3 regions of the Peribacillus sp. YIM B13481 genome follow, and region 3 is predicted to be linked to each of the others. Evidence: riboswitches for the same ligand, from Rfam matches in the RefSeq annotation. Region 3 holds a riboswitch; each other region holds the start of a gene.
The links. Region 3 has a riboswitch for preQ1 ahead of ACFX4X_RS12485 (QueT transporter family protein). Riboswitches for the same ligand answer to the same signal wherever they lie in the genome.
Positions count from the first base shown of each region.

Region 1: another riboswitch for preQ1. It lies ahead of queC (7-cyano-7-deazaguanine synthase QueC); the one in region 3 lies ahead of ACFX4X_RS12485 (QueT transporter family protein).
Region 2: another riboswitch for preQ1. It lies ahead of queF (preQ(1) synthase); the one in region 3 lies ahead of ACFX4X_RS12485 (QueT transporter family protein).

Region 1 is NZ_JBHZPE010000005.1:91,551-96,766, forward strand. Features, by position in the region: gene ACFX4X_RS05515 (methyl-accepting chemotaxis protein) at 114-1,793, opposite strand; PreQ1 riboswitch class I at 1,979-2,021, shown strand; gene queC (7-cyano-7-deazaguanine synthase QueC) at 2,077-2,742, shown strand; gene queD (6-carboxytetrahydropterin synthase QueD) at 2,742-3,212, shown strand; gene queE (7-carboxy-7-deazaguanine synthase QueE) at 3,205-3,933, shown strand; gene ACFX4X_RS05535 (DUF4260 domain-containing protein) at 3,996-4,343, opposite strand; gene ACFX4X_RS05540 (TetR/AcrR family transcriptional regulator) at 4,397-4,966, opposite strand.
Region 2 is NZ_JBHZPE010000025.1:11,591-16,806, reverse strand. Features, by position in the region: gene ACFX4X_RS14975 (aspartate kinase) at 152-1,498, opposite strand; gene queF (preQ(1) synthase) at 1,703-2,203, opposite strand; PreQ1 riboswitch class I at 2,310-2,355, opposite strand; gene ACFX4X_RS14965 (DMT family transporter) at 2,484-3,341, shown strand; gene ACFX4X_RS14960 (BA3454 family stress response protein) at 3,869-4,003, shown strand; gene ACFX4X_RS14955 (YfmQ family protein) at 4,279-4,728, opposite strand; gene qoxD (cytochrome aa3 quinol oxidase subunit IV) at 5,205-5,216, opposite strand, start outside.
Region 3 is NZ_JBHZPE010000018.1:26,569-31,784, forward strand. Features, by position in the region: gene ACFX4X_RS12460 (sigma-54-dependent transcriptional regulator) at 1-99, shown strand, start outside; gene adhP (alcohol dehydrogenase AdhP) at 154-1,167, opposite strand; gene ACFX4X_RS12470 (DUF3892 domain-containing protein) at 1,442-1,738, shown strand; gene ACFX4X_RS12475 (hypothetical protein) at 1,824-2,636, opposite strand; gene ACFX4X_RS12480 (YbaK/EbsC family protein) at 2,850-3,371, opposite strand; PreQ1 riboswitch class I at 3,531-3,575, shown strand; gene ACFX4X_RS12485 (QueT transporter family protein) at 3,582-4,067, shown strand; gene ACFX4X_RS12490 (TVP38/TMEM64 family protein) at 4,189-4,845, shown strand; gene ACFX4X_RS12495 (PAS domain S-box protein) at 4,961-5,216, shown strand, end outside.

The DNA of each region.
Region 1 (5,216 bases), on a different contig from region 3:
GATTATTAATGCGTATAGTCTTTTATACCCCAAATACACGAAAACGAAACAATCAACATGAAGGGGAGAAAAAGAAAATTTCCCGCGTTCAAGTGACGGGAAATTTTCTAGTATCATAATTGGAATTTCTTGACCTGTTCGGTTAGCAGTTCAGCAGAAGATGCGAGTTCACAGGCATGATTCGTGATTTCATCCATCGAAGAGCTGGATTGTTGAGCGGAGGCAGAAACTTGTTCGATTCCTGCCGCGGACTCTTCAGTAACGGCTGCGATATCTTCGATGGCCTGATTGATTTCTTTACTATTTTTGGAGATATAGTTCAATTCAGCTGTAATATGCTGTATTTTCATTCCCATATTCCCGACAGAGTGATTGATTGTTTCAAAGGTTTGGCCGGTGAGCGTAATCTGTTTCGTGCCTTCATCCACCTGTGTATAACCATCTTCCAGGGAGTGGACGACCGTTTTTGAATCTGTTTGAATAGCGGTGACAATATCGGTGATATCCCCAACGGATTGTGTGACCCCTTCAGCGAGTTTCCGCACTTCAGCTGCGACGACGGCGAAGCCCTTGCCATGTTCACCAGCGCGTGCAGCTTCTATGGCTGCATTCAGCGCCAATAGGTTGGTTTGATTGGATATATCTTTGATGACCTGCACAAGCTGTGAGATTTCCTGTGATTGAGAATCGAGCCTTTTCACTTGCCCGACGGCATTTTTGACAATTCCGTCAATCATTTGCATTTGTTGGACCGAACTGCGCATTAAAGTGGTGCCCTCCTTGGTCAAGGATAGGATCTCGGTCGGACTTTGAGATACCTCCATTCCTTCAAGATGGGCCTGCTCGATCTTGCCGGTGAAATCATCCATCATGCGGACCATTTCAGCTGCCCGGTTGGCTTGTGAGTCCGAGCCTTCCGAAAGTTCGTACATGGTAGTCGCAATCTGTTTGCTGCCCTGTTGCACTTCATTTGCTGATTGAGTCAGATCCTCGCTTTGGTTGGAAACGGATTCGGATACAACCAGCATTTTTTCAATCGTATCACGAAGGTTTTTCTGCATTTGGTTGGCGGATACCGTTAATTCACCCATTTCATCATTTGACTTTTGCTCCAGGGGCTCATGATTCAGTTTTCCGTCAGCAACCATTTTCATCCTGTCCCTGACTTTAAGGAGGGGGGTGGTAATGAGGTTTGCAGTCACAAGTGCAAGCACAAGGCCGATAAGGACTGCCGCAATGGATATGATGATACTTGTAGACTTAACCGATTTCCCGCTTGCGATGACGGTTTCACCTGAAGAGACAATCGTTTTTTCGCGTTCGGAAGCTAGCTCTCTAAACCCATCCATCAATTCATTGCTTATTGGTGCAACTTCATCCTTTAGTATTTCTATAGCACGTTCTTCATTTCCTTGATCATATTGTGTAAATACGCGGTCTATAATAATCGTTCTCCAATCCACGCTTTTCTCAATCAATTCCTTCGTTTTTTCAGAATCACTTAAGGCTAAAAGATCCTCCTGAATGACTTTGCTTTCTTCGGTATATTTTAAGAACTTCTCTTTATTACTTTCGTCGCCAAATAGAATATAGCCTCTTGCGAGTGCGCTTCTTTGTGCAACATTATTGAGTAGTTGTTCTTCATCAATTAGAATCGGCAATTTTTGGCTAATAATATCTTTGGAATGTACAAGTGACTTATTGCTGCTATAAATATTAAATGCTCCTAAGATGATACACAAAGATATGATGAGTGAAAATGCTGCCAATATCTTTCCTTTAATACTTTTCAAATTAATGAACCCCTTTATCGATATTTTATTCACTCTTTTTTATCGGATAAATAATGGGTTATTTAAGCAGATGAGAAGATAACCAAGTTTTCCGTTAGGTGTGATTTTCCATAATCCAAACATCTTGATTTCTTCTCGTTTTCAAGTTACTATTGACTTGGAAAAATATAATATTCCGCATTATGGCGGAAGAGGTTCTAGCTACCCTCTCAAAAAAACTAAGGAGAAACAGTGCTCTTTTCTTAGGGTGCTGTTTTTTTCCGTAAAAAGGAGTTTTATAGAAATGAAGAAGAAAGAAAAGGCAGTGGTTGTGTTTAGCGGAGGTCAGGACAGTACGACGTGCCTGTTCTGGGCGATGGAGAGATATGAGGAAGTGGAAGCGGTGACGTTTGATTATAATCAGCGGCACAGCTTGGAAATCGAATGCGCTCAAGAGATTGCCAAGGAATTGGGCGTGAACCATCATATCCTTGATATGTCGCTGCTGAACCAACTGGCACCGAATGCTTTGACGAGAAGTGACATTGCAGTGGAGGACGGGGAAGACGGGGAATTGCCGTCGACGTTCGTACCAGGGCGGAATTTACTGTTCCTATCGTTTGCCGGAGTGTTGGCCAGTCAGATTGGCGCTAAACATATTGTCACCGGTGTCTGTGAAACGGATTTCAGCGGATATCCGGACTGCCGGGATGTATTCATTAAATCGTTGAATGTGACCTTGAACTTGTCGATGGACCAGTCATTCGTGATTGATACGCCGCTTATGTGGCTTAATAAAGAGGAAACATGGGAGCTTGCCGATCAGCTTGGCGCGTTCGACTTTGTCCGCGAAAAGACCCTGACTTGCTATAACGGAATCATATCAGACGGCTGTGGAGATTGTCCGGCATGTAAGTTGCGGAAAAAAGGATTGGATGACTATGTAAGCAGACGGAAGGTGCTTTCGTGATGTACGGTTTTACTATAGTAGATAAACTCCAAAAAATAGATCAAGATATTCAGCGCAGCCAATTGAAATATACAACTAAAAGGGTCATGGTCAGTAAGGAATTTACCTTTGACGCAGCACACCATCTACATGACTATGAAGGAAAATGCAAGAACTTGCATGGCCATACGTATAAGGTCATTTTCGGATTGAGCGGGTACACGGATTCACGCGGTTTGATGATAGATTTCGGGGACATCAAGGATATATGGAAAAATGAAATTGAAATCCACCTTGATCATCGTTATTTGAATGAAACCTTGCCGCTCATGAACACTACGGCTGAAAATATGGTTGTCTGGATTTATGAAAAAATGGCCGAAGCCCTTTCATTAAAGGAATATGAGGGTGCTAGGGTCGAATTCGTTCGACTATACGAAACGCCGACAAGCTATGCCGAAGCCAGACGGGAGTGGATGGAAAGTGAGTAAACTCCCGGTTATGGAAATCTTCGGACCGACCATCCAAGGTGAGGGAATGGTCATTGGCCAAAAAACCATGTTCGTTCGGACGGCTGGCTGCGATTATTCATGTGCCTGGTGTGATTCCGCATTTACTTGGGATGGCACCGGTAAGGAAGATACCGTCCAAATGACTGCCGAGGAAATATGGGATGAGCTGAAGCGGATTGGGGGTGCCGGTTTTTCCTTCGTGACGATATCAGGCGGAAACCCGGCACTGCTGAAAAACTTAAACAGCCTGGTAGCGATCCTACATGAAAATAAAATGAAAATAGGTGTCGAAACACAAGGGAGCAGATGGCAGGATTGGTTTCTCGATATTGATGAATTGACTATTTCTCCTAAGCCGCCGAGTTCAAAAATGAACACGGACTTTACGGTGCTCGACCAAATCATATCGAACCTTGCCAATCGAAACCCTGAAAACCATGTCTCATTGAAGGTAGTCGTCTTTAACGAAGAGGATTATCAATATGCTAAAAATGTACATGGCCGCTACCCCGATATTCCTTTTTATCTGCAGGTCGGCAATGACGACAGCAGTACGGCGGATGATCGTCAATTGATCAGCGGGCTTTTGAGAAAATACGAGGAGCTAATTGATAAAGTGATAGCCGATGATGAATTGAATGATGTGAAAGTGCTGCCACAGCTTCATACTTATATATGGGGCAACAAGCGAGGCGTGTAAAGATCAGAGACAGAAGGCGGTGTGATGCGTAATCACACTGCCTTTTACATATGGAAAGCTACCTATACCTTTTGAAGGTGTGTAGCTTTGAAGGATGATGTGTATTTAAGGCCATACCCAAATAACCGATCCATTCCAATATGTGCGGTCCAAATTGACCCGATCATCATAAGCGCATCAGACTTTAGAAAAATGGCTAGCAAAATCATGAAAATGGACAGGGTATAAGTGTGAAATAGGTTATAAACCTTTGCTCCAACTCGATCATCAATTAGATAGGCCAACATGGAAACATCAGGCGATAAAATAAATAAAAGGAAAATCCACCAGCTGAATTCATATAACGAATAGATGTAAATCATCGCTAAAAGGACCATGAGTCCTTCGATATGAAGGAATTTCTTTACCATTTTCCAACCTCCCAAAATTTAATTAACCATTGGTCAATAATTTTAGTGAAAAATCAAACAATGTTCTTGATGATATTTTTCACGTGAAAATAAGCTAAACCTTTTACATCTGGATAGGATAGTTCAGAATTGATATAAAAAGTTATGAATCCGTGAAGGGAAAGGAAAATGGACCATATGGATGCAGGATTCAGTTTGTTGTCGGTTAATTCTGTCAAGGATTGGATTAGCTTTTCATAGGTTTTATTAGAATCGAATTGAAGTAACTGCTGAATTTCTTTTTCCTTGGATAAAAACATGATGGAATAATGATTCTGTTGTGTTAAACCAAACTCAATGAAGCATAATAAAATCTTTTCGATTTTTTGAGAAGGGTCATTTTCCGACATGGTGATATCATCGATTAAATGATTTAAAACGGAAAAATCCGTTTTCACCAAACTATAATATATTTCTGCCTTATTTTTAAAGTGATAATAGATGGCTCCATGGCTGCAATCCAATGATTTAGCCAATTGTCTCATTGAGACGTTCGAATACCCTAAGGTTGCAAAAAGGTTTCTAGCTTCAGTCAATACCATTTCCCTGGATAATTCTTTACCTGCCGATTTCCTTGGCGACATAATTCCACCCCCCCTTTTGTTTATTAACCACTGGTTAATTGGAATGATACCGTACTGATTTACAAATATCAAATATTAGACATTTTTCTAAATGGCTGTTTTTAAGTGAGGGTTTACCATTAAATGTAACTAGAATTTAACTATAACGTCAAACATAGTAAATGGTGAAATCATAGGATTCACTATTAACTAAATATATACTTTTATGGTAAAATGGAGGAAAACCAAGCCCATTGGAAGGGATGAATAG
Region 2 (5,216 bases), on a different contig from region 3:
CGCGCTACCCTCGGCGCGTCTTTTATTCACTCGAACTTAATTGTTTTCCATCATTCGTTTTTCACAATCATGGAGTTCAACTTATTATTGGCGGGGACAATTCATATCCAAAAAAACCTCCCTTTTCAAGGAGGTCCCTAAACGCTCTTACTCAAAAAAATTCGTGATATAAGGCCTGAATGGCCGTCTCTTCACTGTGCCCTTTCACACCGAACATCATGCTTACTTCCGAAGAGCCTTGGTTGATCATTTCAATGTTCACCTTTGCTTCGGCCAGCGCTTTTGACGCCCTTGCCGTTGTACCGACATTATGACGCATTCCTTCACCTACAATCATGATCAAAGCAAGATCATGCTCCACATTCACCTCATCGGCATGTAGCTCTTTCTTGATTCGTGAAATGATTTTCTTCTCGGTTTCACCCTCCATCTGGTCCTGCCTTAGAATAAGTGTCACATCATCGATGCCTGATGGAATATGCTCATACGAAACTCCGTAATCTTCAAGGATATGCAGCAGTTTCCGACCAAAACCAACTTCCCGGTTCATCAAATATTTGCTAATGTAAATACTGCAAAATCCTTTATCACTTGCAATCCCAATAACCGGCCCATTCGTATTATCCCGTGAACTTACAATGCGGGTCCCTTGTGCAGCCGGATTGTTTGTATTTTGTATATGGACTGGTATTCCCGCACGGAATGCAGGAATCAACGCCTCATCATGAAATACCGAGAAACCGGCATAAGAAAGCTCCCGCATTTCACGATAGGTTAATTCCCTGATTCCCTTCGGATTGGAAACCACATTTGGATTCACCGCATAAACGGCATCCACGTCCGTAAAGTTCTCATACAAATCGGCTTTGACCCCATTCGCAAGAATCGAACCCGTAATATCGGAACCGCTTCTTGAGAATGTTAAAACCTCACCATCTAACGTGTATCCGAAGAACCCTGGGAATACTACGATTCCTGGCTCATCACGTAGAGCATATAACCGATCATACGATTCTGGCATCACCTGGGTAAATCCATCTTCATCCGTTACGATCAAGCCAGCCTTCTTTGGATTTATATACTGAGCCTCTACACCACGGCTTTGAAAATAACCTGCAACCAGCTTCGCATTATTATCCTCGCCACTGGCCATTAAAGCATCCAAATAGCGCTTCGGGTTAGATTGGTCTCCATGCAACAGTGCTTTTAGATTTCCATGAATCCCAGTGATGACCTCCTCGGATATATCCAGCTCTTCAGCAATGCTCGCATAGCGGGATACCACATCTTCTATCAAATGCTCTCCGTTATCCCCGCGCAGCTGCTGTTCCGCAGCCTCAATCAATAGATCCGTCACCTTTATATCATTTGAATTGCGTTTCCCTGGAGCCGAAACGACAACAATCTTCCTCTCTGGATCAGCAACTACAATTTCGAATACCTTTTTCAACTGTTCTCCTGACGCAAGTGAACTTCCGCCAAACTTTGCAACTTTCATCACGACATCCCCTATTTTTGAAAATATTCTGTCAAAATTAACTCTTCCTATTATTACGTTTTTTCACGAAACAATCAAGTGGTAATTCCGTTCCAGGAGGACATTTGTGTTTTTAAAAAATACAAAATAGTGAGTTTACTGAATGAGAATAACAAAAACCCAAAAAAAAGACAACGGCATAAGCCAGTTGTCTTTTTCTAATCATTAGCGATTATCCACGGTTTCCGGGTATAAGTCATGATTCATCAAGCGGTAATCCGCCATTTCCTCATACTTCGTACCTGGTTTACCATAATTTGTGTAAGGATCGATGGAAATTCCGCCCCTAGGTGTAAACTTGCCCCAGACTTCAATATATTTGGGATCCATCAACTCGATTAAATCATTCATGATGATGTTCATGCAGTCTTCATGGAAATCACCATGATTACGGAAGCTGAATAAATAAAGTTTCAATGACTTGCTTTCCACCATCTTCACACTTGGAATATAGCTGATGTAAATGGTCGCAAAGTCCGGCTGGCCCGTTATTGGACATAAGCTAGTGAATTCCGGGCAATTGAATTTGACGAAATAATCCCGGTTCGGATGCTTGTTATCGAATGATTCCAGAATTTCAGGCGCATAGTCAAATGTATATTTTGTCCCTTGATTCCCAAGCAGTGTGATATCTTTTTTTAATTCTTCTTCTTTTCTTCCAGACATAAAAAGTCCTCCTCATCCACGTTTGTCAGGGGAGATTCATAAAATGGGCCTCTATATAACAAAAACCATATCTCCTCAAAGATATGGTTGATTCGCAAAAAAAATCAAAGCCATAGTTTTTTTAAGAGGGTGAAGCTATGAACCTCTCCCGTTTATCGGGAAATATTTTAAAATTGTCATAGTAAATATAGAAAAAAATATTTAATCTGTCAATCTACTTTTTATTTTAGTTTGATTCCTACACGTATTCGGCTTAAAATGTAGAAGAAGTTTATCCTACATGAAGGAAGAGATTAAAGCAATGTGGATTTTTGCGGCTCTTATCACCAGTTTATGTTTCGGAATCAATAACAGCATTTTTAAATGGAGTAGCGGAAAGGGTTACTCAAAGGTACATATCCAATTTTTCTTTTATTTTACCGCCTTCATCATGGCACTTTTATATAGCGGATTTGTAGATGGTTTGACTACTAACTGGCTATCCATCTTGCTTGGTGGAGCCATTGGTGTACTGAACGCTAACGGTAATATCCAGATGGCAAGCGCCTTTGAAAAAGGGCCGGCAAGTTTGACATCACCACTGATCGCAGCAAATGCAATATTTCCCATCCTCTGTGCTGCATTAATTTTTCATGAGCATATTTCTTCGCTGCAGTGGAGCGGAATTGTCTGCATGCTGCTCGCTACCCTTGTCATTCAGTATACACCTAATGCTAAGGGCAATCATCAATATTTACCTTGGATGATGCACACATTATTTGCGATTTTCTCATTTGGTGTGCTAGGTATCTTAATGACGACATCAACCCGTCTTCATTTAAACTCCCTTGATATCCTAGTATCAATGTATGGTGGCGGAACACTTTATCTCATTTCGGCATTAGCCATCAAGAATGAGAAGATTAAGTTAATGGAAGTGAAAATTGGATCACTCGTAGGATTATTAAGCATCATAGCCTATGGATGTTATTTCTTTGCATTAAATACTGGAATCGCCAGCATCATCTTCCCTGTCGTCAGCCTGAACTGTTTAGTTGTCGTATTCGCTGGTTGTTATTTATTCAAAGAAAAACTTAAATCCTATCAAATTGCCGGCGTACTTGCAGCATTAATCGGAATTATCTTAACTAAAATATGAATAGTTAATTTTACAAAAACAACCTGGCTGTTATACGCACACAAGCCAGGTCGTCTTTATATAGCCGCAAAAAAAGGGTATGGTCTGACCCCAATACACAAGCCTTGTACACATAAAAATAGGTTCTTTTCGTAAAGATTGTTGTTTTTAAAACGAAACTATTTAAGGTTGATTGGAGCGGAAGTGCGAGACTCCTGCGGGAGCAGCGGGACAGGTGAGACCCCACAGGCGTTTACGCCGAGGAGGCTCACCGCCCGCCCCGCGGAAAGCGAGCATCTGGAGGGAAATCAACCACAACTCACTACCTGGTAAATAGCAACAAAGTATGTGAAAACAGCCTAAAAATAAATCAGGAAATGGAGTCTGTCAAAAAAAAGTGTTGACATCCCCTTCTAAATATCAGATAATTTTGAATATTAGATCTCCACACTTTGCTACTTCGCAATGTTTGAAAAGTCTTCCCCTACGGGTATAAAAGAAGTAGGTACAACCACCTCATTACTGAACCAAGAAAGGAAAGATGTATAATGGTAAAAGTTACAGTAACAGTTGATTTCCAAGGAAAATCTTATCAAACTAACGTCCTTACTAAACCAGGTACTAATCAAGAAGAAATATTACAACAAGCCCTTAATCAAGTGGAAAAACAATGGAAAGCTTAAAAAAGCAGGCATCGCTTTAGATACCTGCTTTTTTTATTACCCTTTTAGACATAATCATCAAAATTACTTTTCGCATTTAAATCCAGATTTATTGTATTTCATTTATAGTATTCTAATGAATTTTGTTCTATTCAAAGAACTCCTCGATAACGATTTTCCCCTAAATCCACTTTTAATAGCTTTTTTCATATGATACCAATTTAAATGCGTCAGTTTGTGAACATTAAACTCTCAATCTGAATCAGAAAAAAAGAGCGACTTTGTTTATGTTCCTTTTAAACTACATCCCTTATTAATGGCATTGAACGTTCTTGAAGGCTATTGGAGAGCAGACTATACGCAACTACTTTCTTCTTGTACTGTTTAACTACATCCACGTGGTCGTTGTAAATGTACAAAAATAACCTAACATCCTTCTTGCCTTTTTTAGTATCAATGACTAATGGAGCCCCACTGTTCTCTGGATGTAAAAATAATTGTTCGTTACCCGGAAATATATGATTCTTTTTCAAAAATTTAGCTTTGTTGAAATAATTAATAACTTGAGTTTTTTCTTCACCTTCCAACCGTTTTCCGTCAAAGGTTACGGTGGCATTCGCATCACTAAGTTCTGAATGCATTTCAAATTTGCTGAGAATCCAATTCACTGCATCTGTTGGAAGACAGGTAACTAATAATTTAATCAAACTTATGATAATTGTCAAAATCAAAACCGGCAATGTCATATTCATCATCTCCGCTAAGGCATAGTTAACTACTATATCACTTATTATATCAAAAGAGCGGAAAGCTTTTCTTAGGAAATGTGTCCGTTCTATTAACGTTTAACTATTGGTGAATATAAAAACTTTATACTAACTTAATCATCTTGATCATCTAATTTCAAAAATGGATCTTTTTGTTTACGCTAAAATTATTTTTTATAGATATATCCAATATCACGTTTGAATTTGAGTCTCATTTTCAATATATCTAAATGCAAAAAGTCCACCGTACCCCATTATAATACAGGATACACAATAAATTAAGGAGATACTTAATTATTTTCCATCACAGTATTTGCCTCTCCTAACCCCTCTTCTTTCTTATCAATACAAACTTCTATAATGCAGTGAATTGAATGTATGTAATTTTACGCTCACCATAATTTGAATACAAAAAAACTGGGCGTCATCAAGACGCCCAGTTTTGCAGGAATGGATTATTGATATCC
Region 3 (5,216 bases):
CTGAAAAAAACATACGGCAACCGGAATGAAGCTGCCAAACGCTTGCAGATATCCATAAGGAAACTGCGCTATATATTAAATGAGAAGAACCAGACATAAGACAAAAATACAAAAAAGGAGGATGCCCTTTTCTATGGCATCCTCCTTTTGTTCTTATTCTAAAGTCAATACGATGCGCCCGTTGATTTCTCCTTTTTCCATCATCGAAAACACGTCGTTGATTTCATCAAGTGTTCTTGTTTCAATATTTGTTCTTACTTTTCCCTCTGCAGCAAATTGAACAGCTTCCTGTAAGTCTTTTCTCGTGCCTACGATTGACCCTTTTACAGTTACCCCATTTAGTACTGTATCAAAAATCGGGATTGGAAGTTCATCATTCGGCAGTCCAACTACGACCAGTGTCCCGCCCCTCTTGACTGAACTGTATGCCTGTTCGAATGCCTTTTTCGTAACTGCTACAGAAATGGCTGCCTGCACACCACCAACTTTATCCTTTATGGCTTGTACAGGATCAGTCTTAAGCCCATTAACAGTGAAATCCGCCCCCAGCTCCGTTGCCAGATCAAGCTTATCATCTTGAATATCGACAGCAATGACATTAAAGCCCATCGCTTTCGCATATTGAAGGGCAACATGTCCCAATCCGCCAATTCCATAGATCGCTACCCAATCACCAGATTTCGCTTCTGATACTTTAAGTGCTTTATAAGTCGTTACACCCGCACAGAAAATCGGTGAAACTTCCGCAAAGTCTAGCCCATCAGGAACCTTCACCACATACTTGGCAGGTGCTTTACAGTATTCCGCATATCCCCCGTCCACGGAATAGCCTGCATTCAGTTGATCCAAGCAAAGCGTCTCCCTTCCAGTCAGACAATACTCACAATCGCCACAGGCCGAGTAAAGCCATGGGATCCCAACACGGTCACCTACTTTCAAGGAAGTTACGCCTTCTGCCACCTTTTCTATAATGCCTACACCCTCATGTCCAGGGATAAGCGGAAGTTTAGGTTTAACTGGCCAATCGCCATGTACCGCATGTAAATCGGTATGACACACGCCACATGCTTTAATTTTCACTAATATCTCACCATAAACCAAGTCTGGGATGGGTACTTCTTTAATCTCAAGTTCTTGGTTAAATTCATTGACGACTGCTGCCTTCATTGTCCTAATCTGTTGTTTTGCATTGAAAGTGCTTTCCCCTTGTTTTACATTCATGATTCATATTCCTCCCTTAATTAAGTGGATATTTTTTTACTACCACACATACAAGATGCAAGTGCCATGCCACTTCAAAAGGCCAAGACAACAGCATTCACTAAAAAAAAGTGCCGAAAAGTCGGCACTTCTGGACGAATTAACGGCTCAAGTCGGACGAAATCCGGTTTGTATATTGCAGACCAAATAGCTCACCCTATAAATAGGAGGTGTCTAAAACATGGACCAATTTGAAAAAGCCTATGAATCCTATAAACAGCAAGGAACACCGCAAGCAAACCAACTTGATTCAGCTGGAAAAGAAGAAATCATCGCCGTAAGGAAAAATGAAGAGGACAATATTATCGCCATCAAGACGGACTCCGGCCGCGAGCTCGACTACCCCACTGCCCTTTCGGAAGCCAAAGCAGGCAACCTGGCCAATGTTGACGTCTTTCATAAATATGGCCGTGACATATTGCGGAGTGAGCCCGATGGGATAAAAGAAAATAACCTGGATCAACTACCGGAGTTTTGAGTTTACGGGGAAACTGCCTGATATGGGCAGTTTTTTTCTGTCTGGATCTAAACGATAAAAAAGAACCAGCATGATAGCCGGATCCTTATTTTTCATACTGATAGGATTCAGAGATTTCGAGCAGTTGGCCACAGGACTCGACAACCTCAATGATTTCCATCCACGACATGTCCAGACCCAGTTCATTAGCATGGGAAATCTTATCACGTAATTTCCGGATGGCATTTGCATCCTTTTTCCCTTTACTTTTTGAAGGGATTTGGAAGAAACACCTCAGTTGTTTATCCTTATGTAGGATGTCGAATTTATCACTGATTTGCAGGCACTCTATTAAATTGATATCTTCATTTTTATCGATTCTCCTCCTATATAATTCGGTTGCTTTTTCTAAACGGTCTTCGCTGATCATTGGATGCCAGGTGCCATCGCCAAATCTATCCATGATGATATCGCTCATCCTCATTTCCAATAAGGTAATATATCCGAATATGAGCATCCTGATTGGAGGCTTTTGAAGGTCGGCATGGGTGATCAACTTTTTAATTGAATTATTCTCCAATACGAACACCCTTGTTTTATTCTTAAAAATATGGAGAAGCTGGATCAAAGGGGTTGAATCCGAAACCATTTCCCTTGGTGAAAAATTTCTTAAATATTCCGAAACGCTCCCTTCACCTAGTTCTTCCCTATCTATATATCCGATGATTTCTCCTTGATCTTGCACTGCCAATATATCAAAATTCTTTTTTTCCAGAGCTTTCTGGATATCCAGCGCCAGATCGTTTTTATGGCAAAACTCAAGCTCCTGGGCTATGCTCTTTACCGTAATATTTTCTTCATAAAGAGTTTTAAGACTAAGATAGCTGCTATTGCTTTTTCCATGGCTTCCAATTAACATCTTTCATCCTCCGCTTATGAACTTTCTGCACGTTTTACCAATCACGAACCGCTTTAAGAGCGATTGCCTCTTCAAAGTTTTGGAGCAATCGCATTCGAACAAGTTTATAAGGCTTTAACCGCTAACTGAATAATAAAATGTCCATGTCATCAATAAATAAAGTCCACTAAGTGGACTCAATCCCATTCATCTGGATCTTTTTGGCACCATAAATCAAATGCCATCAACAGCATTGCCTACCGCCGTTTCCTCATTCCCCTCTCCTTCCCAAGCCTTACAAACATCCACCCAACCCTTTGCTCCTGAATATTCAAATAATTCCGCGAGTGTAAGTTCTATTGCAGAGTTCGTACTGCCGCATGCCGGGAACAATGACTCAAAGCGCTTCATTGATACATCAAGAAAAACATCTAGATCGTTTGCAAGTCCAAATGGGCAAACTCCTCCGATGGCATGGCCCGTTTGTTCGAGCACTTCCTCAGGTGATAACATTCGTGCTTTGAATCCGAACACCTGACGAAATTTCTTATTATCCACTTTTGCGTCCCCTGCCGCTACAACCAAAATAGCATGTTCACCTTCCCCCCTAAAGGAAAGAGTCTTAGCGATCCGTGCTGGGATAACGCCGATGGTAACTGCTGCCTCAATCACCGTAGCACTCGATGTTTCGAACTCCATTACATCGCCTTCCCGGTCCCATTGTTTAAAATGGCTTTTGACACTCTCGATACACATATAATTTTCACTCCTTTGAAGTTCATACAAAAATAATATCATCCTTCATTACAATAAATCAAAATCCTTTTGGACTTCCCCTGCCTTATAAATACAACCATTCTTTACAAATTGACCAAACAAGCTTACATGAGATACTATTAATCTTCGGGCAAAAGCCTTAACGTGGTTCGTAACCATCCCACGATAAAAAACTAGGGAGAGAGTAAAATGAATGTTCGTACACTCGTGATAAACGGGTTATTGGCTCCCTTGTATGTGGCGGTCTCATTGGTGTTTAAACCAATTGCTTTTGAGATGTTCCAATTTCGTGTACCGGAAATGTTGAATCATCTGATTGTATTCAATAAAAAGTATATCTACGGTATCGTGGGCGGCGTCTTCATATCTAATCTGCTTTTTTCGCCGATGGTGCCATTTGATTTGATTTTCGGGGTAGGGCAATCCGTACTCGCCTTATTGCTTGTCATTTTTGTATCTCGGTCCATAAAAAGCATTAAAGGACGAATGATCGCCACGATTATCTTTTTCACATTCACAATGTTCTTAATTGCAATTGAACTGAACCTTGCCTTTGGCTTACCATTCTGGTTAAGTTGGATGACCACGGCTGTTGGTGAGTTCGTTGTCCTCTTGATTGGTGCGCCAATTATTTATGGAATGAACAAAAGAATTCAGTTTGAAAAGTGGCTATAAAGGAATCTTCGCGTCGTTAACCCACTATAATGTAAACAGAGCTGTCTGCATCATGCGACAGCTCTTTTTTCACCAATGAACTTGAAAATGATAAACTATTAGTCAGAATGGTGGTGACCCTTTGAAAAAAGTCCTGACTTTAACCGGTCTATTGGTAATGGTATTATTTATTTTTTTAAATGCAGAATTATTTACTTTGATTTGGAAAAGTGACTTGGATTCAGTTATTGGCATATTGATGGAAAACTTATTGCTTACATTTATTGTGACATTCGTATTGATGTTTGTCCAAAATTCATTTACAATCATCCCCTTAATATTGCTCCTGACTATCAATGTCACGATATTCGGATTCATATATGGCTACCTATGGAGTTGGTTTACAAGTGTTGTTGCGTCAGGGTTTATTTTTTATGCAGCAAGAAACTGGTTTCAGGAACTTCTTTTAAAGAAGATGGGCAAAAAGTGGCAAGAAACTGTTGTAGAGCATGGTTTCATGTACGTTTTTACCGGCAGGATTTTCCCGCTTATCCCAACAAGTTTAATTAACTTGGCAGCTGGAGTCAGCACCGTCACTTTCAAGGATTTTTTATTTGCTACGGCACTAGGCAACCTTATATACTTTTTCTTCCTATCTCTAATCCCATATGGATTCCTATCCGTTGAAATGAACCAATATACGCTAGCTGCACTTGCACTCCTTTTCTTACTATTTTTCATTATCTATAAGCGTGCAAAAAAGAAAAAGAAACTATCCTTATTCAGAAAAAACAGGTGACCGCATTGGCCCCTGTTTTTTTATTTAGGATTCTGCATATATTTTTTTTCGATAGTTTGTTAAAATGTGTATGTAATTTTACCTTTGAAATGTCTTAAAATCAGGGAGAATCTCCATGTCCAAACGCTCCATTTTAGCAATTTATATCCTATCCGGGATTCTTACACTAGTCGTGTTCGACTATTTTTTAACTACAAATATCCATAACAAAGAGTTCTTCATTCAACTTCAAAGAGCGGAAGGCATTTTTTTCCTTTTATCTATAGGCTTGATCTTATACCTTTACTTAGCTAAAAGGGAAGAATTCAAACAATTAAAAGAAGCGGAACAACGTCGGCGTACCCTCATCAATTCAATGGTGGATTTCGTTA